4 regions of the Shewanella sp. VB17 genome follow, and region 1 is predicted to be linked to each of the others. Evidence: predicted binding sites of a transcription regulator. Region 1 holds the regulator's gene; each other region holds the start of a gene.
The links. The regulator MetJ, encoded in region 1, represses methionine synthesis genes. The targets are predictions, from matches to a motif close to TAGACGTCTAGACGTCTA.
Positions count from the first base shown of each region.

Region 2: the regulator MetJ is predicted to act here: its motif matches at 3,969-3,986, upstream of serA (phosphoglycerate dehydrogenase).
Region 3: the regulator MetJ is predicted to act here: its motif matches at 3,399-3,416, upstream of metE (5-methyltetrahydropteroyltriglutamate--homocysteine S-methyltransferase).
Region 4: the regulator MetJ is predicted to act here: its motif matches at 5,136-5,153, upstream of metK (methionine adenosyltransferase).

Region 1 covers NZ_JABRVS010000001.1:856,626-864,612, reverse strand. The annotation lists gene HQQ94_RS03680 (hypothetical protein) at 388-975, opposite strand; gene metF (methylenetetrahydrofolate reductase) at 1,064-1,954, opposite strand; gene HQQ94_RS03670 (bifunctional aspartate kinase/homoserine dehydrogenase II) at 2,098-4,491, opposite strand; gene metB (cystathionine gamma-synthase) at 4,512-5,678, opposite strand; gene metJ (met regulon transcriptional regulator MetJ) at 5,920-6,240, shown strand; gene HQQ94_RS03655 (hypothetical protein) at 6,625-6,822, shown strand; gene HQQ94_RS03650 (SWIM zinc finger family protein) at 7,019-7,438, shown strand; gene HQQ94_RS03645 (DUF6435 family protein) at 7,521-7,700, shown strand; gene HQQ94_RS03640 (TonB-dependent receptor) at 7,848-7,987, shown strand, end outside.
Region 2 covers NZ_JABRVS010000001.1:4,333,414-4,341,400, reverse strand. The annotation lists gene treB (PTS trehalose transporter subunit IIBC) at 1-360, opposite strand, end outside; gene treR (trehalose operon repressor TreR) at 501-1,451, opposite strand; gene ygfZ (tRNA-modifying protein YgfZ) at 1,568-2,533, opposite strand; gene serA (phosphoglycerate dehydrogenase) at 2,656-3,885, opposite strand; gene HQQ94_RS18775 (DUF2238 domain-containing protein) at 4,044-4,655, shown strand; gene HQQ94_RS18770 (response regulator transcription factor) at 4,889-5,554, shown strand; gene HQQ94_RS18765 (PaaI family thioesterase) at 6,053-6,490, shown strand; gene HQQ94_RS18760 (catalase) at 7,426-7,987, shown strand, end outside.
Region 3 covers NZ_JABRVS010000001.1:4,197,580-4,205,566, reverse strand. The annotation lists gene HQQ94_RS18220 (TonB-dependent receptor domain-containing protein) at 1-1,154, shown strand, start outside; gene HQQ94_RS18215 (HDOD domain-containing protein) at 1,679-2,407, shown strand; gene HQQ94_RS18210 (LysR family transcriptional regulator) at 2,428-3,315, opposite strand; gene metE (5-methyltetrahydropteroyltriglutamate--homocysteine S-methyltransferase) at 3,539-5,824, shown strand; partial or broken gene HQQ94_RS18200 (IS5 family transposase) at 5,997-6,914, shown strand; gene HQQ94_RS18195 (response regulator) at 7,120-7,842, shown strand; gene HQQ94_RS18190 (ATP-binding protein) at 7,928-7,987, shown strand, end outside.
Region 4 covers NZ_JABRVS010000001.1:4,231,248-4,239,234, forward strand. The annotation lists gene HQQ94_RS18315 (phosphoglycerate kinase) at 83-1,258, opposite strand; gene epd (erythrose-4-phosphate dehydrogenase) at 1,354-2,376, opposite strand; gene tkt (transketolase) at 2,762-4,753, opposite strand; gene metK (methionine adenosyltransferase) at 5,276-6,424, shown strand; gene HQQ94_RS18335 (GNAT family N-acetyltransferase) at 6,651-7,202, opposite strand; gene HQQ94_RS18340 (GGDEF domain-containing protein) at 7,352-7,987, shown strand, end outside.

The sequences.
Region 1 (7,987 bases):
TTAAATGATAAGTTTGCAACACTATGTATCCACAACTTAAAATGGTTTAAAATAAGAACAACCTTTGAGTTATTTAGGCAATATATTTATAAAAAATAAAATAACAATACTGAGATGCAAATTGTAACAGGGCTCACTTCAGGGTTAAAAAATTGAGATATTTTTAATATGATCTATAGAGGAACTATCTTTCACGAATATTCTAAGATTATTGACCTAACGAAACAAACATTGTCATTACCCGTAACTCGAATAATTTTCAATCATAGAGATAAATCTTAAAAATAAAATTAATAGCATAAGAATGGGTCTAGTGGAGTTCCACCATCAACAGATGTTCACATAATGTTGATGGTATTTATCCATCAGTTTTCAGATATCACCTAATCAACGGCGGCAATCCGTAATATTCATCAGTAAGCTAACTTGACACAAAATATCAATATAATAGCCAGCCGCATTAGCTGAGTATTCTGATGAGAGTGGATTCATAAAACCATGATTAAAATCTGTTTTATGGGTGTAAACCTCAGGCTTTATGGATAGCACTTTTATCACTTCATCAATCTCAAAATGAGGTTCAACAGCGGGGAAAATTAAACTAACGGGTAATTGAGGGCAAACATCTAAATGGTAACGTATTTGGCTTGGATAAAAGCCGATAAAATGTGCAACACCTGCATGACTCGACATCACAAGTGACTTCCAAGCAGCCGAAGCCCCTGCACTAAAACCTACCACGACACTCGGACCATTAGTATTTTCAATTTTACTGGTTAGCAAATCACAATATTTATCATGGCCACACTCAGCAAGGAAGGTTTGGTACGCTAACGGCTCACTCTTAAAGTGTTTATTAACACCATTAAACGGATCGACAATAGTAGATTGACAACCCGTTTTCTCGATCCTTTTTTGGAGCAACGAAATAGATTCTGTTGAGCCAAAAATATCAGTGACCAGAATAATATTCATATCACACGCCTTTATTCTACCAATACAAAAATGCCCTATCTAAATTGGGTATAAAGACAGGGCATCGTTATCACTGATTAACTACAGCTTATTTATTCGGTCTCACGCCTAATGTATGGCAAATAGCATACGTTAATTCAGCTCGGTTTAAGGTATAAAAGTGAAAGTCTTTAACCCCCTCTCTGGACAGTACTTTCACCATGTCAATGGCCACATTAGCCCCAACCATCTGCCGAGTAACGGGATCGTCATCTAATCCTTCAAACTGTTTATGTAACCAGCTAGGGATCCCAACATTCGTCATGCCTGCGAAACGTTTAAGTTGTTTAAAATTCGTCACGGGTAATATACCTGGTACGATTTCAACATCAATACCGGCACTCACACAACGATCACGGAACCTAAGATAAGATTCCACATCGAAGAAAAATTGAGTAATGGCGCGATTAGCACCCGCATCGATTTTCTTCTTTAAATTGATCAGATCGGCCTGTGCATTGCGTGCATCTGGGTGCATTTCAGGGTAAGCAGCAACAGAAATATCAAAATCAGCAACTGAGCGCAGCAAACGCACTAAATCATTAGCAAAACGAGTGGGTTTTGCACTGCCTTCAGGTAAATCTCCACGCAAAGCAACAATATCTTTAATGCCTGAATTCCAATACTGTTTTGCCAGCTCTTTTAGTTCTTCGTCACTGGCATCAACCAATGTTAAATGGGGTGCAGCAACCAAATTAGTTTCTTTTTGGATCCGCTCAATCACCCCATGAGTACGGTCTCGAACCCCTGAATTGGCCCCATATGTCACCGAAACAAATTTAGGGTTGAGTGGCGCTAGACGACGAATAGAATTCCAAAGGATTTGTTCCATTTCTGGAGAGGCTGGAGGGAAAAATTCAAAAGAAACATTAATATCGCCATTGAGCTCAGACAAGCTCTGGTTTAACGATGTTGAATGTTGTGCATGATTAAAACTCATCTCTATTCCCTCTACTGCGTTACTGTCTATTATTTTGTTTCTTAATCTACTTGAAGATACAGAAATCATTTGGACGTTTGGACGTCTATACATCCATAGTAGAGAAAATGAGAGTTAAGTCAAGTAGAAAAAATAAAGAGTCATTATTCCAGCACTAAATCCCGACAAATTTGCGCAAGGTCTGATTGCACAGCTGCAGCCGTCACTTCTCGACCGGCACCAGGCCCACGGATAATTAATGGATTATCCTGATAAAAGCTACTGCGGATCACAAACACGTTATCACCGGGAGTCAAGTTTGCGTACGCATGCTCACGACGAACCCACTCTATACCCACTTTCGCCTTTAATTGGCCATCTATGGTATCCAAACAAGCCACATAACGCAGTACCTTGTCTTGTTCTAATGCTGCCTGAAACTGCTGCTGCATCACGTTATCCAATTCTGAAATACGGACTAAAAATTGCGCTAATGGAATATCAGCCAACGCAGCGGGCACCAGTGAATTTAGCTCAATATCATCAAGCTCAATATCATGTCCTATTTCACGAGCAAGAATAAGAAGCTTACGCTGCATATCTCGCCCAGAGAGATCGTCACGAGGATCTGGCTCGGTAATGCCTAAATCTCTGGCTTCTAACACCAACTCTGAAAACGGTTTTTGGCTGTCATACTTTTCAAATAACCAACATAAAGTACCCGAAAATATTCCGCCCACCGCTTCGATATTGTCACCACTATTATGCAAGTCATTTAACGCGTGTTGTACCGGTAGTCCAGCACCACAACTGGCATTGTATCGCCAAAATAATCGCCGATTACCCAATTGCTGCTTTAATTCATGATAAAAGGCTAAGGGCCCTGAGCCCGCAAGTTTATTGGCACTCACCACATGAATACCACGGGAAAAAAATTCAGGATATTGCAAAGTAAGATCTGCACTGGCACTGATATCAAGCGCGATCAGTTCATCACATTCAAGCGCCTGAAGCTCATCAAATAAATCATCATATTGCCAAGGCTTAGCTTGCTGCTCAAACGCCTGTTGCCATAAGGTTAAGCCGATCCCTTGGTCATTTAACAAGGCTTTCTTTGAACTCACTAGCCCCACCAGCTCAACATTGACTTCCAATTCTTTGTTCAGTGACGTTCGCGCCCCATTAAAGAGTTCAACCCAAGCTTCACCTATGTTTCCGACACCGAGTAATAGTACACCAATACGTTTACGAGGACCGGTACAACGACGATGGACCTTTTGAGTGAGTAAGTTCACTTGCCCATAAGGCACTAAGGTCACAAGACTCAAGCCATCATTAAACAGTGGTCTGGCATCTCGACTGAGTAAACGCGCAAAACCTCGACGATAAAGACTCGCATCAGCACTGACCAGGGCTACTAGGCCAAAATCTTCACGCACGCTAATATCACTGAGACCCAATGATGCATCGATCCCTTCAAGTATGGTGTGAACTTGTTTACTGTTTTCATGAGTAAACGCAAACTCAACTCGATGATGTGCTAACTTCCAATGCGCTAATGGAATGAGCCCCGCATCTGCCAATAGCTTAAGCACACGTGATGGTCCCGTTGTTAATCTAAAATTGAATAATGCAACCGATGGTAAATTCGTCACCACTGGTGCGCTGGCTGAAGAACTCTTGGGAGCGATGAGGGTAAAATCAGTATGCGATGCATAGCTCGAACGTACCGCTAAGCTCACATTGGTATTAAATAAGGGTTGTAACGACCGATTGTGTAGCACTGGAGAGCCTAAATGTGCGAGACGATTAGCTTCGTCTAAAGAGAGGCTTTTAAGTAACTTTGCATCGTTAATCTTATTAGGATCAGCATTAAACACGCCTTCAACATCAGTCCAAATCGTCACACGGTCAATATCGGCAAGACTGGCGATTAAAGTGGCACTATAATCAGAGCCATTTCGTCCAAGTAATAAAGTTTCGCCTTGACGATTTGCACAAATAAACCCTGTGATAATAAGTCTTTCATTAGGACTATTTTCAATACGTTGCTGTACCCGGCTCCGTGATTCGTCGAGTCTAATTTGAGGGATGGCACCCTCATCAGCAATTAGTAAGCTTCTGGCATCGACATCATTCGCCGCCACACCAGACTCTCTCAATAACGCAGCTAATAGACGAGCAGACCAACGCTCGCCAAAACTGACGACCTCACTACGCTTATATTCATTGATGTCATCAAGAGAAAACAGACTAATCAACTGATACTTATCAATCGATAAACGCTCACGCAAGCTTCTTGCTTGCTCATTGGATAGCAGCTGCTCAATCAAATTTTGCTGAAAACTAATCAACACTTGTAATTTTTCTTGCCACAGCTGCGACGAGTCTTTTAACGCAAGTAATTCATAAAGAAAATTAGTACTCTTACCTGCGGCTGAGACAACCACAAGATCGTCACTATTACCGTGAGTCAGAAGAATATGAACCACGCGGCGATAACAGTCTGCATCCGCTAAGCTAGAACCGCCAAATTTATGTAAATGACCACGCGCCATCTCTAACTCCTATAAACTAATTAACAATTAGCTGAAGATGCAGCAGCAAGTCCAGCTTTAATGTCAGCCACTAAATCATCAGCGTCTTCAATACCAACAGAAAGGCGAATAAGCGTATCTTTAACTCCAGCTTCTGCTCGCGCCTCAGGGTCCATTGCTCTGTGGGTCATGGTCGCAGGCACCGCCACTAAACTTTCGACACCACCTAAACTTTCTGCAACTGAAAACACAGATAGTTTTGCTAAAAAGGCCACTAATTCGCTTTCACCGCCTTTTAGCTCAAAACTCAGCATTGCACCAAAACCTTGCTGTTGTTTCGCGGCGATTTCATGACCTGGATGATCTTTTAAACCAGGATAATATACCTTATCTACTGCATTGCTATTAATAAGTACATCTAACACTTTTTGCGCATTAGCTTGATGCTCTCTGATGCGGATAGGCAGAGTACGTATTCCCCGTAACGTAAGATAACTGTCAAACGCCGATCCCGTCAGTCCTAATGTATTTGACCACCAATGCAATAACTCTCCTAACTGCGGATCTTTAGCAACCACAGCGCCACCAACAACATCACTATGGCCATTAATGTATTTAGTGGTCGAATGAACAACGATATCAGCGCCGAGCAAAAGTGGTTGCTGTAAAATAGGTGACAAAAAGGTATTATCGACCGCTACCAGAGCTTCGACAGCATGACTTGCTGTCGCAATCGCTTCAATATCGACAACTCTAAGCAAAGGATTCGATGGCGTTTCCAGCCACACAATTTTAGGTTTAAGTGCTATCGCATCGCTGAAGGCCTGACTATCGGCTTGATCAATGACCTTTAGCTTAAATTGGCCTTTTTTAGCCAAATTAGTAAACAATCGATAACTACCACCATAACAATCATGGGGAACAAGTAAAAGATCGTCAGGGCCTAACAAACTAGTCACTAACGTAATGGCGGCCATACCTGTACAGGTCACCACACCGGTAGCCCCTCTTTCTAAACCAGCAATGGCATCGCCCAAAATCGAACGTGTTGGATTGCCTGAGCGACTATAATCAAATTCTCTTGGATTTTGGTGTCCATCAAAAGCGTAATTGGTGGAAAGATAAATAGGCGGGACTACTGCACCATGTTGAGTATCGGACTCAATCCCTTGGCGTACTGCGATGGTGGCTAATTTACGTTCTGTCATCTATGACTCCTAAGCGAATTACTGAGCATCATACTTTATATCCAACACAACAAATAGATGTCTGGACGTCTAAAATACCTAAGTGTGTCACCCTAGTCAATCCTATAACAGACATCTAGGCATCTAAACATCCAAATATGGCAGGATCTATTTGCATTTAATGGAAATAAGAGGCAATAATTTGACTGTACAAATTAAAGGGTTAAAATCTGCCCCGAATTTTGAATTTACAGGTGAGTCAATGACTAAGTGGAATGGCGATTACATCAGCCCCTATGCTGAACACGGCAAGAAGAATGAACAAGTAAAAAAAATTACTGTGTCCATTCCCTTAAAAGTACTTAAGGTATTAACCGACGAACGTACACGCCGTCAGGTAAAAAACCTACGTCACGCCACGAATAGTGAACTGCTTTGCGAAGCTTTTTTACATGCCTATACAGGTCAGCCCCTGCCGAATGATGAAGACCTGTCAAAAGATAAACCTGACAGCATTCCAGCAGAAGTAAAACGCTTAATGAATGAAATGGGCATCGAGTGGGAAGATGAAGATGAGGAATAGCTAACCAACCAATCAATGTCAGGGATCCTATTGCGATCCCCATTTATTATTAACTCTGTTCAAAAGCGATACCTGCTTTGTACTATCACACAGACCGTATTATCACCACCAACGATTGTGGTTACATCCAGATGGTCCCCTTCAAAATGCAAATCCGATGCATAAAGAATATATATCAGCAGTAGACTATCTGAGTCCGTATGAATATTTAATACCAATGGTATTAAATATAAGCGTGTGTTGTTTATTGCTGAGATCTAGCATAAACATAGGACCAGCTCACTATACAATATGAAATAAATGTTTAACATTTAATCACTAACTGCTAAATTAAGAGAGTGATAAATAGGTAGGGATCACATAAACTTACTTAATGAGGAATTTATGCACCTTATAATGAAAACTCAGTTCGACAACCTTCGCCTCAACGATGATCATGAATATTCCACCAACGACAGAGGGGGTAAAAAAGTCATTAAGATTTTTAAAGATGGTCATTTGATCGCAAAAAAAATTTCGATAAAAAACTCAGTTCAATACTTCGGCATAGTAGGAGTCGAAGACTTGCTCACTGCAGAGTAACCTCCAATGACAACGTGGCCGCGCCTACCATACTGACAGTCGAGTACTCCAGTTTGATATTATCGACAACCAGATAGAAGCCACAATACGAGGTAACATCAATCCTTACTTCGAGGTAACAAAAGAACCAAGGTATAAAGTTTCACTCACTTTTAACCCCATATCAGACAAACAATGGCAAAGTATTATCAGCACCTTGAGCAATAACCCCGGCTGGTTATCTAAATTAATGCTCAATGAAATGCCAAGTAATATTGAAGAGGCGTTTGGAAACACACATTTTTTACCTAAAACTTACCAGGATATAAAAGCCCATTGTGATTGTCCTGATGATGCTACCCCATGTAAACATATCGCTGGCGTCTATTTTCGAACAGCCAACATTCTAGACAGTAACCCTATGTTACTATTCCAATTTAGAGGCCTTACACCAACAGAATTACATGACAGATTGGGAATTATCCACAATAGATCAAGACACAATCGATATTCAGGCTTCATTGATCAAAAACAAGGTGACTACCCCGAATTTTGGGCACGCTCAAATTCATTTATTGGTGCCATGGAAGATATTTATTCCACGATTAAAAAACAGAATAAACATTCACTAAAATAACTCTTGTAAAACTAAAAAAATATGAACCAAAACCAATTGATAACCGTATAGACTTAAACAGCCCACTGAATATTATTCGCATATGTTTTCATTATTTAAAAATGACCCGATTAAAAAGTTAGAAAAACTGTACGCTGCTAAACTTGAACAAGCTATGCATGCACAAAGAAATGGTGATATAAAATCATATTCAATGATCACTGCAGAAGCTGAAAAAATCGAAATTCAAATAATTGCATTAGAACAATCAACAACAAAATGAGACAGTAATCGGCCAAAAAATACAACAAGAACACACAGACCCACTGCGACAAGGTGTCGCAGTTACTGCATTTATTTTGTCAGTCCCTCTTCGCGCTGTCATTATTGCAACACCTGTATAAATAGATGACAACATAGCCATAAAATCATGATGAAGTTACCAACCTCTCTTGTTTCACTCTCTCTTGCTTCAACCCTTATCTCCGTCACTCCTTCGTATGCCGATGACAATGATATCGAAATCATTGAAATCACCGGCCAGCACCAAGGAATATCGAGTGCAGTAAG
Region 2 (7,987 bases), 3.5 Mb from region 1:
CGCTGGAATGAGTGGAATAAAGATTTCGGCAAAATGAGAGATGCTTCGTTCCAACCAGCTCATGTTCTGACGGGCTATCTGTTTGAGTTGTTCTTTGTCGACTTCACCGAGCTTGGTCAGTTTAACAAATTGCCGATGGAACTCTTCAACTTCGGTGCCTATCACGACTTGAAACTGACCGGCGTTGGCGAAACAACCTTTGACTGTTGGTAACGCATCTATGCCGGTAATATCGGCTTTAGCTGGATCATTGAGTACAAAGCGCATACGAGTGATGCAGTGACTGACGGTAACGATATTGTCGCGGCCACCGACGAGCTCAAGTAGTTGTGTGAGCTCCTGAGAATTTACTTTTGCCATTAGAAGGTCCTTGGTAATGACTGGGAACGTTCCCATTGTCACTTTTAAGGTTCAACTATCAATCATTAAATGGTCATAGTGTGATATAGATCACACAATAATAAGTGTAAAAAACACTCATTCAGTTGATTAGTGAATGTCTATTGAATAAGTGAACATTGGCATATTTTTTGTTTAGGTGTTTGTTGCTGATGTAAGTGTTCTAACAATAATCGTGCTGCTTGAATGCCAGCTTGTTCATATCCGAGTTCTACGCTAATGGTGTTTGGAAATAGAAATTTAAGGAGTTCACTGTGACCCACGCCACAAATGATGACCTCTGAACGTGCTTGACTTTGCACATAGTAAGCGCTGCCTAGCGCGAGAGTATCTGAGGCACAAATAATGGCTTGGGTGGTGGATTCAAGAATGTGAGCTGTGTTATCAAATGCGCTATGATAATTGAGCTCTCCGGTAGCGAAGCGAGGTGTGAGTTGATGTTTTTGACAAAAATCGAGGTAGGCGCGTGTGCGTCGTAATCCCGTGGTTTCATCCTTGTCATCAACTCCAATGAAAGCAATGTGTCGCTTACCAAGATCATACAGGTGCTGACAACTGAGTTCGATGGCACGGGCATCATCATAACAAACAGATGAAAACCCATCAGTGGGCCAGGCCAGTAAAACCAAATTATGCTGCCAATTTTTTAGCTCAAACGAAGTGATACCACAAAAACCAAATAGTAGCACACCATCTACACCACGTTGTTTAAGGGTGTTTAGGCAATGCTCGACGCCTTCGGTGGTCATCTGGCTTTCCATCAATAAGGTATCGTAGCCATGTTGAGTGAGAATATTGAGAATACCGCGGATCACCTTATTTTCAGAGGCCGAGTCGAGTCGAGTGAGGATCACGCCTATCACCATTGAGCGTTTGGTGCGCATTGCTTTGGCGGAGCGACTGGGAACAAAACCGACTTCATCGATAAAGGCTTGTACTTTATCCCGAGTGTCAGGTTTGACTTTTGGATCTTGGTTGATAACACGTGAGACGGTCGATTTACCTACACCACACATACGAGCGATATCAAGGATCGTTAGATTTTGTGCCATGGAGGTTCCTTAAGCAGCATGATGAGATGAGCGGTGCCAGTGTCGTCATGGTTAACTATTGTGAGCAACACTGGCTAAGGCGTTAGTGCGTCACTGACTTTATCTTATTTTTTTACTTAATCTTTATCTTCAAGTGAATAAGGCAGTGGCTGAATGTGCAGGGTTGAGTTTTCATCACCTGCGACTCTAAGTACGCTTGAGTTGTCGGTATCATTAGGCAGTACCGCAGTTAATAGAACCTGCTCACTCGATTGCACCACTTCTATAATCGTGCCGACTTTTTTAAATCCATCTTCAAGAGCGAGTTCTAATCGGCTGTCTACTAACAGAGGTTGTGAACTCGTGCCTGCAAGAATATAGAGTGCACGTTTATTGCCACCGCGATACTTCATACGCGCTATGGTTTCTTGGCCCATGTAGCAGCCTTTTTTAAAGCTGATACCATTAATGGCTTGTAGGTTACACATTTGAGGAACAAATTGCCCTTGGTGTGATGCGGCTAAGTTAGGATATCCCGCTTGTATTTCAAGTGCTTGCCAAACACTTTGATCTTGAATTGGTTGTGTTATTGAACTTGTCAGAGCTTCATATGAAGCCGTTTTTATGATGATGATAAAACGCCCTTCATCTTTAAGCAGTACGCCACCAGAGATTGTCGTGAGTGGATGGTTTACTTCGCCAAAGTGCTCAGCTATCCAAGTCGGTGCCTGCTCACCTGCGACGCCTAAGATAATCCAATCAGTGGTAACATCCACAAGATCAACTTTACTGAATACTGCATATTTAGCCAATTGAGGTAGATCTACCGCTAAGGTGTCTGATGGCATCATCATAAAGAGCGCGTCTTCAACGACAAAGGTTCTGAAACTGGCTAACATCTTACCTTTAGGATCACAATGTGCGCCCCAGCCCCACTGATGACTTTCAAGTGAACTGATATCTGTCGTAACCTGGCCATGCATAAAAGTGCGGCCTTGTTCACCAGTAACACTCATTAATCCCATGTGAGATAAGTTAGCAAAAGTAAGCTGAGAGTGGGGAGTGTTGGGATTCAAAGAGTGCAGAGAAGCTGACTGGGTCATATCATTATCCAAAATAGGGCGTTAAGTGGAAGAATTGTAACGCCAAATAGGGGCTACGGATATAAATACGGCGTATCATTTTATAATAATACGCCGTTCGTGATTAGCTTGGCTGTTTACGCTTAGTGAAGTAGGCGAGTACGTATGGTGCCTTCAATGGCTTTCATTTCTTCCAAGGCTTCATCAGCCTGATCTGAATTGACTTCCATGACCACATAACCAATCTCAGCTGTGGTTTGTAGGTATTGGGCTGCAATGTTAATTCCCTTTTCTGCAAACGCTTGGTTAATTTTGATCAATACGCCTGGACGGTTATGGTGTATGTGCAGTAAGCGAGACGTATCTTTATGTTGTGCTAGTGAAACTTCAGGAAAATTGACAGCCGTCACAGTTGAACCATTATCTGAATACTTAGCCAGTTTTCCTGCGACCTCTATACCAATATTTTCCTGCGCTTCTTGAGTACTGCCTCCGACATGAGGTGTTAAAATGACATTATCTAAGCCACGGAGCGGGCTGATAAATTCATCACTATTAGATTTCGGTTCAACAGGGAAAACATCGATTGCCGCACCTGCTATTTTTTCTGCTTTAAGTACTGAAACTAGCGCATCGATATCGACAACAGTCCCACGAGAAGCGTTGATTAAGATACTGCCTTTTTTCATGTAAGCCAGTTCAGTTTCACCAATCATTTCTTTTGTTTGTGGTGTTTCAGGTACATGTAAACTGACGACATCAGCAAGAGACATTAATTCTTGCATAGAGTGAATTTGTTGAGCGTTGCCTAAGGGGAGCTTGTCCTCTATATCGAAAAATACAACCCGCATACCCAGTGTTTCGGCTAAAATACCTAATTGAGTCCCTATATGGCCATAACCTATCACACCCAGTGTTTTTCCTCGAGCTTCAAAGCTGCCACTGGCACTTTTAAGCCATCCACCACGATGTGCCATGGCATTACGCTGAGGAATACCACGAAATAGCATGATTATTTCACCGAGTACCAGTTCTGCTACGCTGCGAGTGTTAGAAAAAGGCGCGTTAAATACAGGCACACCGAGCTTCTCTGCAAATTTGAGGTCAACTTGATTCGTTCCGATACAAAAACAACCAATCCCGACCAGTTTTTCAGCTTTTTTTAACACAGTTGCTGTTAATTGAGTACGGGATCGTAGACCAACAAAGTGCGCATCTTGTATCGCTGTCATTAAGTCTTCTTCACCGAGAGAGGCTTTGTGGTATTCAATATTACTGTAACCTGCACGTTTGAATACATCTACTGCAGATTGGTGAACGCCTTCCAAAAGCAGGATTTTGATCTTATCCTTGTCCAGCGAATGCTTAGTCATGATTTAGGTACTCTCTTCAATTGTTGATAGTATGTCATTAAGGTATTTTACAGGCACTAAATTAGCACCTTTTTTGTTGTGTGTGGAGGGCTAGATGGCTAAAGTTATTATTCTTACGACAGAACAATCTAATATAGACCTAATACGAGGTGGTAATTTTGAGTAAGCATATGATTTGGATAGTTATATATCTATTTGTGTTAATCTGGTCTGGTATTGAGCCTAAAGATCAATTTACTTGGTTTTTGGAGGTTGCCCCTGCTTTAGTGGCTGTACCTGTGCTCATTGCCACCCGAAAAAGGTTTCCACTGACACCGCTTGTGTATGTATTGATATTGATCCACAGTCTTATTTTAATGGTGGGTGGTCATTATACTTATGCAGAGGTCCCCTTATTTGATTGGTTGGCTCAATTGCTTGGTAGCGAAAGAAATAATTACGATAAATTGGGCCACTTTGCTCAAGGATTTATACCAGTACTCATTGCTAGAGAGGTTTTCATTCGTAATGAGGTGGTGAAAGCAGGTGGCTGGTGTAGTTTTATTTGTATCTGCTTCGCGCTGGCTTTATCGGCATTTTATGAATTAATAGAGTGGTGGGTGGCTTTATTGACCGGTGAAGATGCAGAAGCTTTTTTAGGCACCCAAGGTTATATCTGGGATACGCAATCTGATATGGGAATGGCATTGCTAGGTGCCATCGTCGCGCTATTGGTCTTGGTAAAAACTCATGATAAGCAGTTATCCGCGTTTAAATCGGCTACTGATTAATCTTAATTCAGCTTTTTATTTTATATTCAATGATGCATTTTTTGACTTGGGGACTTTTTAGCGGTGAAGCATCGTGCTTAAGTATTATTTAACACTAAATCAATGTTTTTATTACCTAAGGTCACAAATAATGCTATTAAAATTGACTAAAAGGAGACAGAATACACATATGAGTATGTTGTTGAGATGATTTATGTGTTTTAAAGGGATAACCCCTTTCAAGGAGGAAGTAAATGAATAAAATTGATGAGTTAGTATTTCTTCATCAGGTGTCAACGCCATGTCGTTTGGCTATTTTAGCCGAATCCATTGGAATTAAGACTCGTATTGTTAAACAGGTGTCTGAGCTAGCATCTAAAAGTGATGGAAATAGTTTTTACTTTATATGTCAAGAAGGGGCGGCCTTAGACAGTCGAGGTATTCCCTTAATCGCTATGCGTCTAGTTTCCCATGTACCAGTAGCACTGTATCAGGTCGATAGGAATACGTTAGATCCCGCCTCCGCTATGCTGTTGGGGATCCGCGGATTACTTTATTCAGATCAGCGTATCGATGTAATGTTGACAGGTTTAAGAAGGATGGTAGCTGATGAACTTTGGTATGAGAGTAGTCTTATCAGCAAGATAGTTCGGCAGTTGGTCGATCGTCTAGACACAGGTAATGAATACTGTGCTGAGGTAGAAAATATATCACAGCTTTTAACAAAACGGGAACGCACCATTATTGAGTTTGTGTCTAGTGGTGCTCGAAATAAAGAAATCGCAGATAATTTGTGCATTAGTGAACATACAGTAAAAGCCCATGTTTCTTCTATTTTTAGAAAAACACAGTCCCGTAATCGGGTTGAATTACTTCGGTGGGCGCAAAATTATGGCGATCAGTTAGCACTTTGTTCTTAGTTTTATAGCATGATACTCACGTTAGCTCTGCATACTTTTTGCTGCATGCCATGATAGTGTTGAGCAAAGCGCTTGAGCGTCATAAAAGGTCATATGATTAACGGTGATCATGCCGTTAATTCATTTAGCGGGAATTCAAAGCCCTGCAGGCAATGACTGTATTTGCTCCTGCAATACAGACATCTATCAGATCCATGTGGCTAGTTGATGATTGCAGCTAATCGTTATTGTCGGCTCTGGCTTCCTCGGTAACTGCTTCCTGCGTGACTCTCGATAATTGTTCTACCTTTTCCCATCCATGGACTCCTACCTCGATATAGCCGTATTTGGTCCTAGTTCCTGTTATATTTACATTATTCAACACGGCATGCGAGGCTTTGAAACTCGTCTAGGTTGTATATGTTTGAATACTCCTCTGCAGTGAAGGCTTTTTATGTATTTGAAGTTTCTTTGTAGGTGGGTAAACTGAAAGTTTCTGATGATAAAAAGGTAGCACTAATGAGTATTTGGTTTAGACCTGTAAGCTTAGATGATTTAGCTGAAATGGACTCAGGTATGCATGGAAAGGGAACTTTGATGCAGACCATGGGAATAAAAATTTCTGAGATCGGTGATGATTATATGAAGGCGACGATGTTGGCGTCTCCGGCTGTGCATAATCCTCTTGGTATTGTCCATGGAGGGGCTAATGTAGCGTTAGCCGAAACAGTAGCGAGTTATGCCGCTAATTTTGCCGTTGATTTTGAAAAGTATTATTGCGTCGGTCAGGAAATCAATGCTAACCACCTAAAAGCATCCCGTAATGGAGTGTTAACGGCCACCACTAAAGCGATTCATTTAGGTAAGCGAAGTTCTGTATGGGAAGTACTTATTCATAATAGTGCAGGTGAGCTGTGTTGTATCTCTAGAATGACGGCAGCGGTTGTTAAGCGTTAACATTATGATTAGATTTTGATGACTTGTGTTTATTCATCTTAGTCATCATCACTTTTAATTCGAAGTCGAGAGGCTATCCCCAAACGACCTCAAGATGCATGACTCAGCCAGTCCAGAAGTGACCGAGTTCAAGGGCGTTAATTGCTCCTGCATTAACGACATTCCCATCTCTGCCTTATTTCAACCATCCTAGGGGACTCAGAAACGAGCATATTGAAGTAGCTTGGGTATATGGCAATGGGTCGGATATCTGACCTCTGTTGTTTCCATATCATTGATGATGTCTAACGTAAAAAAATCACCTCAGTGTGATCTAATAAGAGGCTCTATTTGTGGTTTATGGTCTAGTTAACCTGAGCTCGGGTTAAGCAGCGCCGCTTAATATCGCTATTTTGGCCCCTATCTTTGTTGTGCTTTCTAGTCATAGCCAGCTATTACGTACGAAATCCCGCCTTGATATCGACAAAAATGTCGGCATTAAGCAAGTGGGTGAGTGAACAACGGTCGAGTAAAGTTTAACTTTTTGATTTTAAGTAAAAAATTAAACGTATCTGACACTCGTTATCCCGAGTTCAGGTTAGTTATTGTTGTAATAATGTCGTATTTCATTAATCTCAATATTATCGAATATTTACAATCTCTTTTTACTGTTAGTTTAATCTGTTTTAATCGTTTTACTGGCTTGTTGTTTTTGATTATTCTTAATACATCGACATATTTACTCGTTATTTGCATTTTTAGAGGGCACTATCATGACAACAATTTATGATCTTATTGAAAATTGGGTTAATGATAAGCGTACAGATTTGCTTTCTTGATGTACTGAATAAACCAGTTTTTCAGACTAATGTTATAAATCTAACGGTATATTGAAGATTTTTTAAGCTGAAAACTAACTTTGTTATATTAATTTATATGAATTCTAGGAGTTTATTATGGATAAGAAATTAACCACAGCGTTTGGCGCACCCGTAGCAGATAATCAAAATGTTAAAACAGCTGGGAAGCGTGGTCCCATGTTGCTCGAAAATGCTTGGTTTATAGAGAAGTTAGCCCATTTTGATCGGGAAGTCATTCCTGAGCGTCGTATGCATGCCAAGGGGTCTGGTGCGTTTGGTCGTTTTACTGTGACCCATGATATTAGTGAGTTCACTAAAGCAAAATTATTTGAGTCTGTGGGAAAAGAAACAGAAGTTTTTGTTCGTTTTTCAACCGTTGCTGGTGAGCGTGGCGCAGCTGATGCCGAGCGTGATATTCGCGGTTTTGCCATTAAGTTTTACACAGAACAAGGTAATTGGGACTTGGTGGGTAATAATACGCCTGTTTTTTTCCTTAAAGATCCGCTTAAATTCCCCGATCTTAATCATGCGGTGAAACGCGATCCTCATACGAATATGCGTAGTGCTAATAATAATTGGGATTTTTGGACGCTATCACCAGAGGCTTTGCATCAAATAACGCTCACCATGGGTGATCGTGGGATCCCCAAAACGTATC
Region 3 (7,987 bases), 3.3 Mb from region 1:
CACTTAAGGGTTCGCAACCCATAAATCAATATTGGCAAGCACTGTGGAATGCTCAATATGATAAAGGGACTTACCAATATGATGATACATTCGCTTCGGGCTCTGCTGATGAATCAGATTATGAAAATTACTTGTGGAACCTTGGGGCTAAATACCGTAATGAAAGCTTTATCAGTAAGTTGACCCTGAGCCAATCACGTGATTACAACGAAAACTTTCGTGGCGACAATACTAATGTCCCAACAAATATTTATGAAACGACACGTGATCAGATAAACTGGAGTAACCAATATACTGTAACTAATGGACTAATATTGAATGGTGGTATTGATTGGTCAAGAGAAGAGATTAGTGGGGATTATGAACAAAATCAACGTGATATTATTGGTGTATATGGCTTGCTGCAGCAACAGTGGAATAAACTCTTAATTGAGGTTGCTGTTAGGTATGATGATGTTGAGAATATCGATAGTGAACTCTCTTATAATACCAGTCTTGCCTACCAATTTAATGCTCAATGGCGTTTATCGGCAACCACTGGAACCAGCTTCAAAGCACCCACTTTTAATGATCTCTATTGGCCAAATTCTGGTAACCCAGATCTTCTCTCTGAAACGGCAAAAAATTATGATCTAACACTAAACTATCAAGTTGATAATTTAGTGGCGTATGTCAGTTTATTTCAAAATCAAGTCGATAATTTGATTACTTGGGCATCAACTGGAGAAATGGAGGTACGGAAGCCTGTTAATATCAATAAAGCAGAGATGTCTGGGGCTGAATTGTCAGCCAATTATCAGCTTTTTAATTTAGAACATCAGCTTAGTTATACTTATTTAAAAGCGGAAGACACTCAAACTGATGAGCAACTTATTGGTCGTAGTAAGCATGATTTCAGCTATCTTCTAAGTTATGAATGGCAGCAGTTTGATTTATTGGCAAACTACCATTATCAAGGTGAACGTTATGCCGGATATGGTGACTTTTTCGATTCATATCAACAGCTCGACCTTAGTGTCGGATATCATATTGATAATCGTTGGACCTTACGTTTAAAAGCGAATAATTTGTTAGATGAAACAATAATATCCGCTAAAAATTATTTGAGTCCTAGCAGAGAACTATTTTTTAGTGTGAATTATCAAGCGTTCTGATTACATACCATCTAAAAAACACACAGCTAATAAAGCCAGATCTTAGGATCTGGTTTTTTGTATCCTTCATTTAGTAAAAGAGATTAGTGAGGGGGAATGATGAATAAATGTTAAGTGAATTATCTGCTGGTTTAGGCATTGATCACTAAAGGCAGCTAACGATGGGGTCTGCTGTGATTTAGGTTGATTAAACTCATAAGTGTTTTTTTAAGGGTTTTACTCCACGCGGATAAGCACAATACATCATGATTTCTTTCTAATTTTACCTCCGATAAATGTTAATCGAGTATGTTTATACAAAGGTTAGTGTAAATTAGTATTCTTGTGGTATATGCTTATAGATATGGTTTATTTTAGCGTGATGTGGTTAAGATAGGCTTGATGTCTGCTTAATTAACGTATAAGTAGATGACTGTATAAGAATAAAGTATTGAATTAAATAAGATAAAGAACGGTAGTGTTTATAATGAGTCAATATAATATAACCTTTACCTATTTTATCATCAATTAGGCTATTGCATCTTATGACAGATCTTGAGCACCAAGTATTCACTCAAGTGCGGGCTATCATCAGTAACGAAGAGCAAGTTATTGGTCGTCGCGGTATTTTAGTTCCCCTTAAAAAAGCCATCATTGCCGATGGGGACATTCAAAATGTTATTGATATCATATCCTCAGATCCTGCACTGTCAGCTCACATGTTATGGCGCAGTAATGCAGCGGCCTTTACGGATGCCAATTCGACTCGAAATCGTTCATTGAAAGACGCATTAATAAGACTAGGTCAAGTGAACATCTATCGCTATGCGTTCACTTTTTATCTTAAAGAGCGTCTCGATGAGTTGCCTCAACCCTATAAGAAGTTAGTACGGGGCTATTGGGACTTGACCGAGAATATAGCCAGCGATGCTGTAGATAGTTTGCATCAAATGCTAGGAGTAGACATCGACCCGGATGAAGTGCAGACTTTAGCGCTATTTAGTGTATTCGGTGAGGTGATCGCACTGACAGCTTTTGCATACTTAAATGCTGAATCTGAAGAATCTTTTCCCTTGAGCATAATTAAGTCACTCATCGATAATCAAAAACAGACGTTAACCTTAGAAGCATTTGATTCATTGGGGTTAGATGAAGAATTACAGGATGAGTTTATGATCGCGCATAATCTTCGCCAAACTAATAATTCTAATTCTTCTGGTTTAGTGTTAAGGCGTGTATTATCGATGAAAAATCAATTACTTAAGCCATTGTAGGGACTTATTTAATTAATGACTCATTGATTATGTTTATAGGTCACTAATTTCAACCATTTCTGTGCTAGTGATCTATTGTGTCCATCTTTTCGATAGGCCCCATAAAGCGGGCGTATAAGCCCATCTTCGCCTAATTTAACCGAGGTTAAATTTAATCCATAGGACTCGCTGATAGACCAATTTGGCAACGCAGCAACTCCATCTCTACAGGCAATACGCTGCAATAGCATCATGGTGAGGTCACAGCTTATCTGTTCGCCAGCTTTCACTCCGGCTGGCTCCATAAAATGACGGTAAAGATCTAAACGCTTAAGTGGTACTGGATAGCTGATGATGGTTTTTTTTTCAAGTTGGTGTGGGATCACAAAATTTTGAGCTGCTAGCGGATGATCATTAGCAACAACCAATTTGACTTCAAAATCAAATAAATGTTGATAGTAAATAGCTTTATCAGCAACAGGATCTGAAGTTAATACTAGATCCAGATCACCGTTCTCAAGTGCGTTAAGCGAGTTAAAAAGGTAACGGCTGGACAGGTCGACATTGACTTTGGGAAATAAATTTCTGAATTGTGCCATGGCAGGCATAAGCCAACGAAAACAACTGTGGCATTCGATACCCACAGCAAGCCTATTTTCCACGTTATTAAATCCCTGCTTAAGTTCATACTCAATTTCATTGACTTTGGGTAAAATTTCGTCTGCTAAAGTTAATAGTTTTATTCCCTCTTGAGTAAAAGAGAGTGGGGTGCTTTTTCTGATAAAAATAGAAGCCTTGATTTTGGTTTCCAGCTCTTTTATTTGATGGGATAAAGCTGACTGAGTGACGAAGCGTTTTTTAGCCGCTGCGGCAAGACTGCCACTTTCCTTAAGGGCAACTAACGTACGTAAATGTCTAAGTTCTATCATAATGCCGGCTTTTACCTTAAACATGAATTTCATTCATGTTGTGCTTGAAATTTATTCTCTTGTTCCTGAACAGGTTATCACAATATACTTCTAGACGTCCAGACGCCTACCTGGTCAGCTGTTAATATCAACACGTAATATTAGTGAGCTGTTAATCGTTTTTATCGCGTCTACTTAACGTTTTACTCATATTGAAAGTAACAAGGAATAACACATGAAAACTATAGAGGTCGCAAGCTTAGGCTTTCCCCGTATCGGGCGTCAGCGTGAATTAAAATTTGCCCAAGAAAGATACTGGCGAGGTGAATCCACACAAGCAGAGCTTATAGAGGTTGCTAAAGAGCTGCGCAGCACTCATTGGAAGTGGCAGGCTGAAGCGGGGGTGAATTTATTACCTGTAGGTGACTTTGCTTACTATGATCAGGTGCTTACGCTAAGTGCGACATTAAATTGTATTCCTGAACGTCATCGGGATGAGAGAGAAACGCTATCAGGGACAATAGGGCTAGATACCCTCTTTAGGGTAGCCCGAGGGCGTGCACCAACAGGTAAAGACAGCTCAGCAGCTGAAATGACGAAATACTTTAATACCAACTATCACTATATTGTCCCAGAACTGACTGAAAATCAGGAGTTTAACATCGCCTATGAGCAAATATTTAATGAAGTTAGTGAGGCGCAAACCTTAGGTTACCAAGCTAAGCCTGTGCTATTAGGACCCGTCACTTATCTTTATCTTGCAAAAGGAGTCGGGAGTGATTTCAATAAATTATCACTGCTTCCTCAACTCTTAATTGCTTACAAGCAAATCTTACAGCGGTTCAGTGATCAAGGTGTTGAGTGGGTCCAACTTGACGAGCCTGTTTTAGCTTTAGAGCTAGATAGTGAATGGCAGGAGGCTATTAGTTTTTCCTATAAAGCATTACAAACTGTTGAAGTGAAAGTATTATTGGCAAGTTATTACGGCACCATTGCCCACCACCAAAGCTTGGTGTCGGCTTTGCCTGTTGCGGGGATCCACCTTGATTTGGTCACTGCCCCAGAACAGTTACCATTGTTTGCCGCCAACTTAAAAGCTGATCAAATTTTATCGCTTGGACTGATTAATGGACGTAATGTCTGGGCTGCTGATATTGATCTTATCGGTGAGAGAATAGCAGCGACTGTTAACGATTTAAGAGGGCGTATTTGGTTAGCACCTTCTTGCTCACTCTTACACACTCCGGTCGATCTGGATGTAGAGACTAAATTAGCCCCAGATCTTAAACAACAGTTGGCGTTTGCAAAACAAAAGCTCACCGAGTTGGCCCAACTTCAGACCTTGCTTAGTTCCCCTAATGATATAAAGTCTGAGGTCATCGTTGCCAATTGTATAGCACGTCGTAGCACCCGTGATGCAGCTACCGATCAGCAAGTCGTTGGCAGAGTTGCTGCGCTAACTCATCATGATTATGCAAGGGAGACCGATTTTGTTAATCGCCAGCAAATTCAGCAGGCTAAATATCAGTTACCCTTGTTACCGATAACGACCATTGGTTCGTTTCCGCAAACCCCAGCGATTAGAGGGCTGAGAAATCGATGGCGTAAAAATGAGATCACTGAAGACTTCTATAATGAGCAGCTGCAGCAAGTCACTAAAGATACCATAGAGAGGCAGCTTAAATTAGGTATCGATGTATTAGTTCATGGAGAAGCTGAGCGAAATGATATGGTTGAATATTTTGGTGAACAATTACAAGGTTTTGGTTTCACTGAGTTTGGCTGGGTTCAGAGTTATGGTTCTCGTTGTGTTAAGCCGCCACTGATTTATGGTGATGTGTCTCGTCCAAATGGGATGACACTTGATTGGGCTACTTTTGCTCAGGGCTTGACCGACAAACCAGTGAAAGGGATGTTAACCGGCCCAGTTACTATTCTACATTGGTCATTTGCCCGTGAAGATATTTCTCGTGAGCAAATAGCAACACAAATTGGTTTGGCTATTCGAGATGAGGTGGTTGATCTGCAAAATGCAGGTATAGGGATTATTCAAATTGATGAACCTGCATTTCGTGAGGGTTTACCTTTGAAAAAAAGTGACTGGGCAGAGTACCTCAACTGGGCTGTCGATGCTTTTAAGCTTAGTGCTGCAGGTGTTGAAAATGAAACACAAATTCATACACATATGTGTTACAGCGAGTTTAATGAGACCATTGCAGCAATAGCTGCTATGGATGCAGATGTGATAACGATCGAAACTTCACGTTCTAGAATGGAGTTATTAACAGCATTCGAAGATTTCGAGTATCCAAATGAGATTGGGCCAGGTGTTTATGATATCCATACACCTAATACGCCAACAGTTGATGAAATGGTGGTGTTAGTCGAAAAGGCTGCACGTAAAATACCTGTTAGGCAACTTTGGGTAAATCCTGATTGTGGCCTTAAAACAAGAACTTGGGATGAAGTTGAACCTGCACTTAAGAATTTAGTTCAAGCGGCTAAGGTGTTGAGGAGACGACTTGGATAATGAGTAAATTTTATTTCAATTCAGTTTAACAGTGCTATTTCAGCCCCTTTTTTGAGTACTTTTAGGGGCTATTTATTTTTACATTTTGGTTTAGCCTTGTTTCCTAAATCGAGGGAACCTTTTGCCGTTAGCGTGATCTGATCCCTAAAGATAGCTATACGGAAGCTGAAAAGTGGGAAAATCTAAACATAAAATAACCAATTGGTCTCAGTACAATAAGGCGTTGATTAATCGAGGCTCACTCACTTTCTGGATTGATGAGCAAGCAATTAAGTCTTGGTATTGTTGTGAACACCACGGGCGTCGTGGTCGAGGGTTCACTTACTCTGATGTTGCTATTGAAACAGCACTCGTTGTGAAAGGCGTTTTTAACTTGTGATTACGAGCACTTGAAGGATTCACCAACTCTGTATTTCAACTTATGGATGTGCCACTGACCTCACCAAGTTATAGCTGTATAAGCAAAAGAGCTAAGACTGTTGAGATCAACTATCGAGCACCGAGTCGTGGCTCTGCGGCACATGTTGTGATTGATTCAACAGGTCTAAAAGTTTATGGAGAAGGAGAATGGAAAACGCGTAAGCATGGTAAAGAAAAACGCCGTACTTGGCGAAAGCTACACCTTGCAGTGGATAGTAATACCCATGAAATTGTGTCAGCTGAAATAAGCTTAGTTAACGTTGCCGATAATGAAGTATTTCCCACATTACTTAACCCATTAAGAAGAAATATAACTCAAGTCTCAGCTGATGGTGCCTATGACACTAAGGCATGCCATAAACTACTTCAGCGCAAAGGGTGCAAGCCTACTATCCCCCCGAGAAGTCATGCTGGATATTGGGAGGATGACCACCCCAGAAATGAAGCAGTAAAAGCACTCAAGGCTAACCAATTAGCGCAATGGAAACAGGATAATGATTATCATCAGAGATCACTATCAGAAACAGCGATGTATCGATATAAACAGTTAATTAGTCCAAAACTGAGTCTTCGGGATTATAACGCTCAGGTAGGTGAAGCGTTAGCGGGTGTTAAAGCAATGAATAAAGTCATAGGGTTAGAAATGCCAGTTAGGAAACACGCTGCCTAATTGGGTGAAACACCTTGGGGTGCTGCGTTTAGATTCGGGATTTGAGCAACAACGCCTTTTGGTTTATAGGGTATTTTTTATCTATTATATTCCTTGGTTTCAATCTTGTTGAAATCCCATCAATACAGGCATCACAATATGTTATATTCACGACAAGTCTGAAATGCATAAATTGCTAATTAAATTATGTATTTGAAAAATAAAAATGGATAAGAATAAATTGCATTCCTTGCTAATAATTGAAGATGATAAAAAGCTCGCCAGCTTATTGACAATTTTTTTTGAAAAATATGAATTTAATGTCACTGTAGAATATAAAGGGGATAAAGGGCTTACTCATGCTTTGACATCGCAGCCAGATTTTATTCTGCTGGATTTGATGTTACCCGTAATGGATGGTTTTTCCATTTGCAGGGCATTACAGAATCGTTTTAATGGCATTATTTTAGTATTAACCGCCAGCGACGAAGAGATGGACCATGTCAGCTTGTTAGAAATGGGCGCGCATGATTTTATCCAAAAACCGATTAACCCAAGAATTATTCTCGCCAGAATGCGCAACCTTATTCGACTCACTACTGCGGTATCAGCCTCTGAAGAAGCCGCTTCACCAAAAACTAATATACAACATGGCAAACTTAAACTGAATCCGACACTGAGATGTGCTTATCTTGATCAACAGAGTGTAACGTTGACAGATTCAGAGTTTGACGTACTGTGGCTTCTTGCCAGCCGTGCAGATAGCATCGTTTCCCGGGATGAGCTTTATCAGACAGTACTTGGCCGCGAATTTGATGGTTTAGATCGCGCTATAGACAATAAAATAGTGGGCTTGCGCAAAAAGGTGGATGATAATGTAGGGCCGCACCAACGTATCATTACTGTTCGGGGTAAGGGCTATTTATTTGTGCCTTACGGCTGGGAGTAAGTTAGCGATGCTTAAACGATTTACATTATTATGTTTATTTTTTCTGCTGTTTTTTGCGAGCAGTTATCCAATAACAGATCGGATAATGAGTGTTATTTTTGCTGATATCTTAAAAGAAGATGTTGCTGGAGATTATCGCGCCTAT
Region 4 (7,987 bases), 3.4 Mb from region 1:
AACCAACACACGGTTTCTTTTACTTGTCGATTTAAAACATATTACATTTTTATTTTTTTAATTTTAAATCAACTGATGTTCACTATTTTCCGCGAGATTCTAACATAGCTACTGCAGGAAGTTCCTTTCCTTCTAAAAATTCAAGGAAAGCCCCACCTCCTGTAGAAATATATGACACTTTATCGGCAATACCGTATTTATCTACCGCAGCCAGCGTGTCTCCACCACCAGCAATGGAAAATGCGCTTGAATCTGCAATGGCTTGGGCAATACGTTTGGTGCCTTCACCAAATTGATCAAACTCAAATACCCCCACTGGACCATTCCAGACAATAGTGCCTGCATTGTTAATTATGTCAGCTAATACTTCAGCGCTGTTAGGCCCTATATCGAAGATCATATCATCATTTGCTACCTGACTTACGTCTTTAAGGCTTGCATTTGCCGTTGGACTAAACTCACCAGCAACCACCACATCTGTGGGCACGGGAATATCGCCGCCTCGGCTTTGAGCATTAGCCACTAAACGCTTAGCCTCTTCGATAAGATCGGCTTCATAAAGTGACTGACCAACTTGGTGACCTGCTGCTGCAATAAAAGTGTTAGCAATACCCCCTCCAACAACAAGCTGATCTACGATACCAGACAAACTCTCTAGTACCGTCAATTTAGTCGACACTTTAGCACCACCAACAATGGCAACAAATGGACGAGCAGGATTATCCATCGCCTTGGCTAAGGCTTCTAACTCACCAACCAATAAAGGACCTGCACACGCTACGGGTGCATGTAAACCAACACCATGAGTCGATGCTTGAGCGCGATGCGCCGTACCAAATGCGTCCATGACAAACACATCACACAGCGCCGCTAACTTTATCGCTAAAGCCTCATCGTTTTTCTTTTCACCAACATTGAAGCGTACGTTTTCAAACACCACTACTTCACCGACATGAGCCTTTACACCATTAAGGTAATCTTTGGCCAAGCGAACAGGGCAAGGAAGCATTTTTGTCAGGTAGTCGACCACAGGCTGCAGAGAGAAGTCTGGATTAAACTCACCTTCGACTGGACGTCCTAGGTGTGACATCACCATCACAGCTGCGCCTTTTTCAAGGGCAAGTTTAATCGTTGGCAGCGCAGCACGTAAACGTGCGTCACTGCTGACAACACCGTCACTGATGGGCACATTTAGATCTTCACGAATAAGCACTCGCTTACCTTGTAAATCTAATGCAGACATATTAATAATAGCCATACTACGTTTCCTTAAATGCTTAAGATTAAAGTTAAAAATAAACGAATTATCTGACCGCCGAGACACTAGATCCCGCCATCAGTAAAAATGATTGTTTAGGCTCTTCTTGCTTTTATCATTTCTAAACTAGTATCTAGCATACGGTTGGCGAAGCCCCACTCATTATCACACCATAAAAGCAGCTTCACTAGATGACCGTCACTGACACGCGTTTGAGTACCATCAACAATACTCGATCGTGGATCATGGTTAAAATCACAGGATACAAGAGGCTCGTTAGTGTAACCTAAAACACCTTTATAAAGACCCTTAGATGCATCAAAAAGTACCTTATTCACCAATGCGATATCCACTTTTGCATTAATCGTAACCGATACATCAATGGCAGTGACATTAATCGTCGGTACACGTACTGAAATAGCTTCAAACTTATTTTTCATGTGTGGCAATATACGCTCTATGCCCCTCGCCAATTTAGTATCTACCGGAATAATAGACTGCCCTGCAGCGCGTGTTCGGCGCAGATCATCATGATAGGCATCAATGACTTGCTGATCATTCATCGCTGAATGAATCGTCGTGATAGCGCCACTTTTTACCGTAAAATGCTTATCTAATACTTCAATGACAGGCACAATACAATTAGTTGTACATGAGGCATTTGAAACGACGGTGTGCTCAGCTTTGAGTAAGTGATGATTAACACCATACACAATGGTGGCATCGACATTACTCGATGATGGGTGGCTAATTAATACCTGTTTAGCACCGGCATGAATGTGAGCCTCACAACTTTCCCTGTCGGACAATACCCCTGTCGCCTCATAAACAATATCAACTTCCATTTCACCCCATGGAAGTTGACTAGGGTCACTTTGATGCAACAAGGTAATGGCATCATCACCTATTAACATCTTGTTGCTATCAGAATCGAGCTGTACCTGAGATTGAAAGCGACCATGAGTGGTATCATATTGTGTCAGATGAAGCATGGCTTCCGGTTTAGCGAGTTCGTTAATAGCCACGATTTGAATTTGATCACGTTTACCCGTTTCGTAAACAGCCCGAAGGATCGAACGCCCTATTCGGCCATACCCATTGATTGCAACTCTGATCATTGACCTATTCCTTATACCCAAGTGACGTCAAGATGCTCATTTCAGCACTGCCATAGAGCACGACAAGAAGCACCCTATTTCTATGTTATAAAATGGCGAATGAGAATAACGAGTCCAGCAATTTAATGAAGACCACCACGGTTTTAATCGTTCTATACGCTTTAAAGGCATTGACCATATCCCTATGGAACAGATCCCAATGCCGTTAATTCAAGGATTCCCCCTTGAACTCGGCCACTTCTTAATACAACAACGGCTTACCTTAATCAGTAAGCCGTTGTGTTATAAATGCTTAAAATAAAAAAGCTATTTTACATCTATAGAGAAATCTATTATCCACTGATTCAATAAAGCATGGCTTACCTCCCATGCTTTATTGGCTGTCCTATAGCTTATTAACAGTTGCTACGACATTTTCAACTGTAAAACCAAAGTGCTTCAACAAATCTCCACCAGGTGCAGACTCGCCAAATGTCGTCATACCGACAACATCACCATCAAAACCAACGTATTTATGCCAAAAGTCCACATGAGCCGCTTCAATAGCAATGCGTTTAGTGACAGTACGGGGTAATACACACTCTTTATAGCTAGCTTCTTGTTTATCAAATTCATTAGTCGAAGGCATAGACACTACGCGCACTTTTTGACCTTGATCTGTTAATACCGCAGCTGAATCAACAGCCAGCTGAACTTCACTGCCTGTCGCGATAAGAATAATATCAGGTGTACCAACACAATCCACTAAAATATAACCACCTTTAGCCACGTTGGCTAGCTGCTCTGCAGTACGCGGCTGCGCCTGTAAACCTTGGCGACTAAAGATTAACGAAGTCGGTGCATCACGACGCTCGATTGCTGACTTCCAAGATACTGCTGTTTCAGCTGCATCACATGGACGCCAAACTGTCATATTGGGGGTCATGCGCAAATTAGCAAGTTGCTCTATGGGCTGATGAGTTGGACCGTCTTCACCTTGACCAATTGAATCGTGAGTATAAACAAAAATATTTTGAATTCCCATGAGTGCAGACATACGCACAGCGTTACGGGCGTATTCCATAAACATCATGAAGGTCGCACCATAATTAATAAAACCACCATGCAGTGATGCGCCATTCATTATACCGCTCATACCGAATTCACGTACACCGTAGTAGATGTAGTTACCGGCAGGGTCATTTTGAATCCCTTTAGAGCCAGACCATAACGTCAAATTTGAACCAGCGAGGTCAGCAGAACCACCGAGCATTTCAGGTAAAATAGCACCGAATGCACCAATGGCATTTTGTGATGCTTTACGACTGGCAATGCCTTCAGCTTTATCTTGAGATTCTTGAATAAAAGCCTGTGCTTTTTCTTCGAAATCGGCAGGCAACTCGCCTGTAATAACTCGGCGTTTGTATTCAGCAGCAAGCTCAGGGAATGCCGCTTCATAAGCTGCAAATTTTTCGTTCCAGTTTGCTTCGTTAATCGCACCCGTTTCTTTTGCATCCCAACCGGTATAAACATTTTCAGGGATCTCAAAGGCTGCGTGCTCCCAACCAAGGAATTCACGTGCAGCTGCAATTTCCGCATCACCCAATGGCGCACCGTGACAGTCATGACTGCCAGACTTGTTTGGTGAGCCAAAACCTATGGTGGTTTTACAACAAATCATCGTGGGTTTATCAGTCACAGACTTAGCCGCTTCAATAGCAGTACGGATCGCATCACTGTCATGACCATCGACATTCGCAATAACATGCCAACCATAAGATTCAAAGCGTTTAGGCGTATCGTCAGTAAACCAACCTTCTACATGGCCGTCGATAGAGATGCCATTATCATCCCAGAACGTGATTAACTTACCTAGGCCTAAAGTTCCCGCTAATGAACAAACCTCGTGTGAGATCCCTTCCATTAAACACCCATCGCCAAGGAAACAATATGTGAAGTGATCAACGATATCATGATCTGGTTGGTTAAACTGAGCCGCCAATGTCTTCTCAGCAATTGCCATGCCCACGGCATTACTAATGCCTGCACCTAATGGACCCGTGGTCGTTTCCACACCTGGTGTATAGCCATACTCAGGGTGACCTGGGGTTTTTGAATGCAGCTGACGAAAGTTTTTAAGCTCTTCGATAGGCAATGCGTAACCAGTAAGGTGAAGCAAAGAGTAGATAAGCATAGAGCCATGGCCGTTTGATAAAATAAAGCGATCACGATCAACCCACTCAGGATTATTCGGGTTGTGCTTAAGGAAGTCATTCCAAAGCACTTCAGCGATGTCAGCCATTCCCATAGGTGCACCGGGGTGACCTGAATTGGCTTTTTGAACGGCATCCATGGTTAATGCGCGAATAGCGTTTGCGAGTTCTTTACGAGATGACATGCTCTCTCCTGCTTGTTTTTTGGGGGGTCTAGAGCAACGAGCACTATATCGATTAGTACAAATCAAACTATCGACGCTCTACGGCAATTTTGGAGCCATATTTTCGCCTACATAACCTGTTGACGCAAATGTTTATTGCGCTTATAGTATTTTTCCTCTTTATCGCCAAATAAAACAAATAGATATATTTCTTATCCCCTCTTAATTTATCCCCTCCTGTAAAACAAAAAACACACATAAATAAAACACACAAACAAAAACACAAAACACTGATTTTAAATAATAAAATCCCACATAAAAACACAAAAAAACAGACTTATGGTTACAACTTCAATGAATAATTTGTCATTGGGGGTGATAAGCTGACCATAATGAATTAAAATAGCCGTCTAGATGTAGATACTTCTATACCCAAACGGCTCATGATCGTGTTTTAGCCTAAGCTGAAGATACATTCGCCACATACTCCGGTTTGATCGCTTGGGTATACATTCAAATTCTTCAACGACGAGATTTTATACCATGTCAAAGCATTTATTCACCTCTGAGTCTGTCTCAGAAGGTCATCCAGATAAAATCGCCGATCAGATTTCTGACGCGGTATTAGACGCAATACTAAAACAAGATCCTAAAGCTCGTGTTGCGTGTGAAACATACGTAAAAACCGGCATGGTCATGGTTGGAGGAGAAGTCACCACTTCTGCCTGGGTCGATATCGAAGAAATAACGCGTAAAACCGTTCGTGACATTGGCTATACTAATTCGGACATGGGATTCGATGCCGATTCTTGTGCCATTCTAAATGCCATCGGTAAGCAATCGCCAGATATCAATCAAGGTGTTGATAGAGCAGATCCTAAAGAGCAAGGCGCTGGTGATCAAGGACTAATGTTTGGTTATGCAAGTAACGAAACTGACGTATTAATGCCAGCACCTATCACCTATGCACATGCCTTAGTTAAACGTCAATCTGAAGTACGTAAAAACAAAACATTACCTTGGTTACGCCCAGATGCAAAAAGCCAGGTCACATTTGCTTATGAAGACAACAAAATTGTTGGCATTGACGCCATTGTTTTGTCGACTCAGCATTGTGAAGATATTGGTCAAAAAGATCTTATCGAAGGCGTGATGGAAACCATCATTAAACCAGTCATTCCTGAACAGTGGTTAACAAAAGACACTAAGTATTTCATTAACCCTACAGGTCGTTTTGTTATTGGTGGCCCCATGGGCGATTGTGGTCTTACTGGTCGTAAAATTATCGTTGATACCTATGGTGGTATGGCTCGTCACGGAGGGGGTGCATTCTCAGGAAAAGATCCATCAAAAGTCGATCGTAGTGCAGCATACGCCGCACGCTATGTTGCTAAAAACATCGTTGCTGCTGGTCTTGCTGAACGTTGTGAAATTCAAGTTTCATATGCTATTGGCGTCGCAGAACCCACCTCTATTAACGTAGAAACTTTCGGCACTAACAAGGTTTCTGAAGAACTATTGATACAACTTGTCCGCCAACATTTTGATCTACGCCCATACGGTTTAACTGAAATGTTAGATTTAGCTCGCCCAATTTACCAATCTACAGCGGCATATGGTCACTTTGGTCGTAATGAGTTCCCATGGGAACGTACCGATAAAGCTGAAGCCTTACGCGCAGACGCCATATAATAACAATCAAAATGTGCTCAAATCACAGATAGAAAATAAAAAACCACCTTACTGGGTGGTTTTTTTATGTCATTTTATGAGTGATCCGCACTCTGATTAAGTCACACTACATGTTGGCACAGCTATATTCAACGACTATAGATTCAAAGCACATTCAAGATGCGGAGTCAGTATATCGAGACGTGGCAGAGTTCAACTCAAGGGGATAGATCATTTAAGGTGACGCTTAGTGATTTTCAACATTAAGCGCCAACAGATAATAATCTCTATCATCAAAAGTAAAAAAATCTAATACCGGCATTGATGCCTTATTGGTATGGGCAGCAAAAGAAATCATATTATCTTCAGCAATAAAGGTCAGCATAAAGGCATATCGAGCGCTAACAACATCTTTCAATCTTGTTACCATTTGTTCAAAAATGCCTTTTCCACGATATGCCTTCTGAATCCAAATAGGACCATACTGGCAAGTGTTATCTTGAGTCAACTGAATGCCTTGTAGACTAAACAGACTTAATTGCTTAAGAATATGTCGATAAATAGGCCAATTTTGAAAAAATGACCAAGGACCAGCAATCACATAACCTACAATATTTTGTTTATCTTTAGCGACAACAATCCAGCCATTCTCAAGCAAATGTTTAAGCTCATCCATCCCAAATGCCTGACCATCAAAAGCATGTGATTGAACTTCGGCGCCTAACTCATCATTAAGATAATGGCGCTCAAGTCGATGTAATTGCTCAATGTCGTCAAAAGTCGCTAATCGAATGTCCATAAAACTGACTCATTTTATATTCCTGTGAGTTGCATTATACAGATATCCATACATTGACAGAAGTGGATCTCTATATTTCATCACATTGCTAAAAGTCAGTATAACGACCACAATTAATACCAGTAAACTGTGTCGTACCCTAGGTTTTTATGCTTCCAGAAAATATTGATACCACTATCAGCCTGCTTGAAAGTGACAATACCCAGCTCAATTTAGTGAGGTGGATGCATCAATGTGAGTTAATGCACCGTTATTATGAATCTGATGTTGTATTTGTGATTCAGCAAACAGGTCAAGGTTTTGAAATTATCGTCAGCTCAATCCACCAAAATCGCAGTTTTACGACCGGAACACTATTTGAACAAAACACGCCTATTTTTCAGCGTCTAGTCAACACCCCACCAGTTGGTCTTAATATTGACTTAACCAATCAAAAAAAAAGCGATTTACCTAAAGATTTTGATCAAGCTAACAACATATTAACTCGGCCAATATTATGGCCGGATGGTACTCAGTTTGGCTGTATCTGTGTATTAAATTCAAAAACAGAGGCTAATGCCTTTATGCTTGAGCCATTTCAGGTCTTACTGCAACAAGAACTGTCGCTTTATTGTCAGACTCAACGTATTGAATCTCTGTCGATGAGAGACAAAGACACTGGCATGTTAAATGAATATGGTTTCATTATGATGGCACCTAGACAACTCAGTTTAGGCCGGCGTTTCGGGGCTCACGCTGGTATTATCTTTTTTGAATTATTACCGGATCCAACAACCCAAAATATT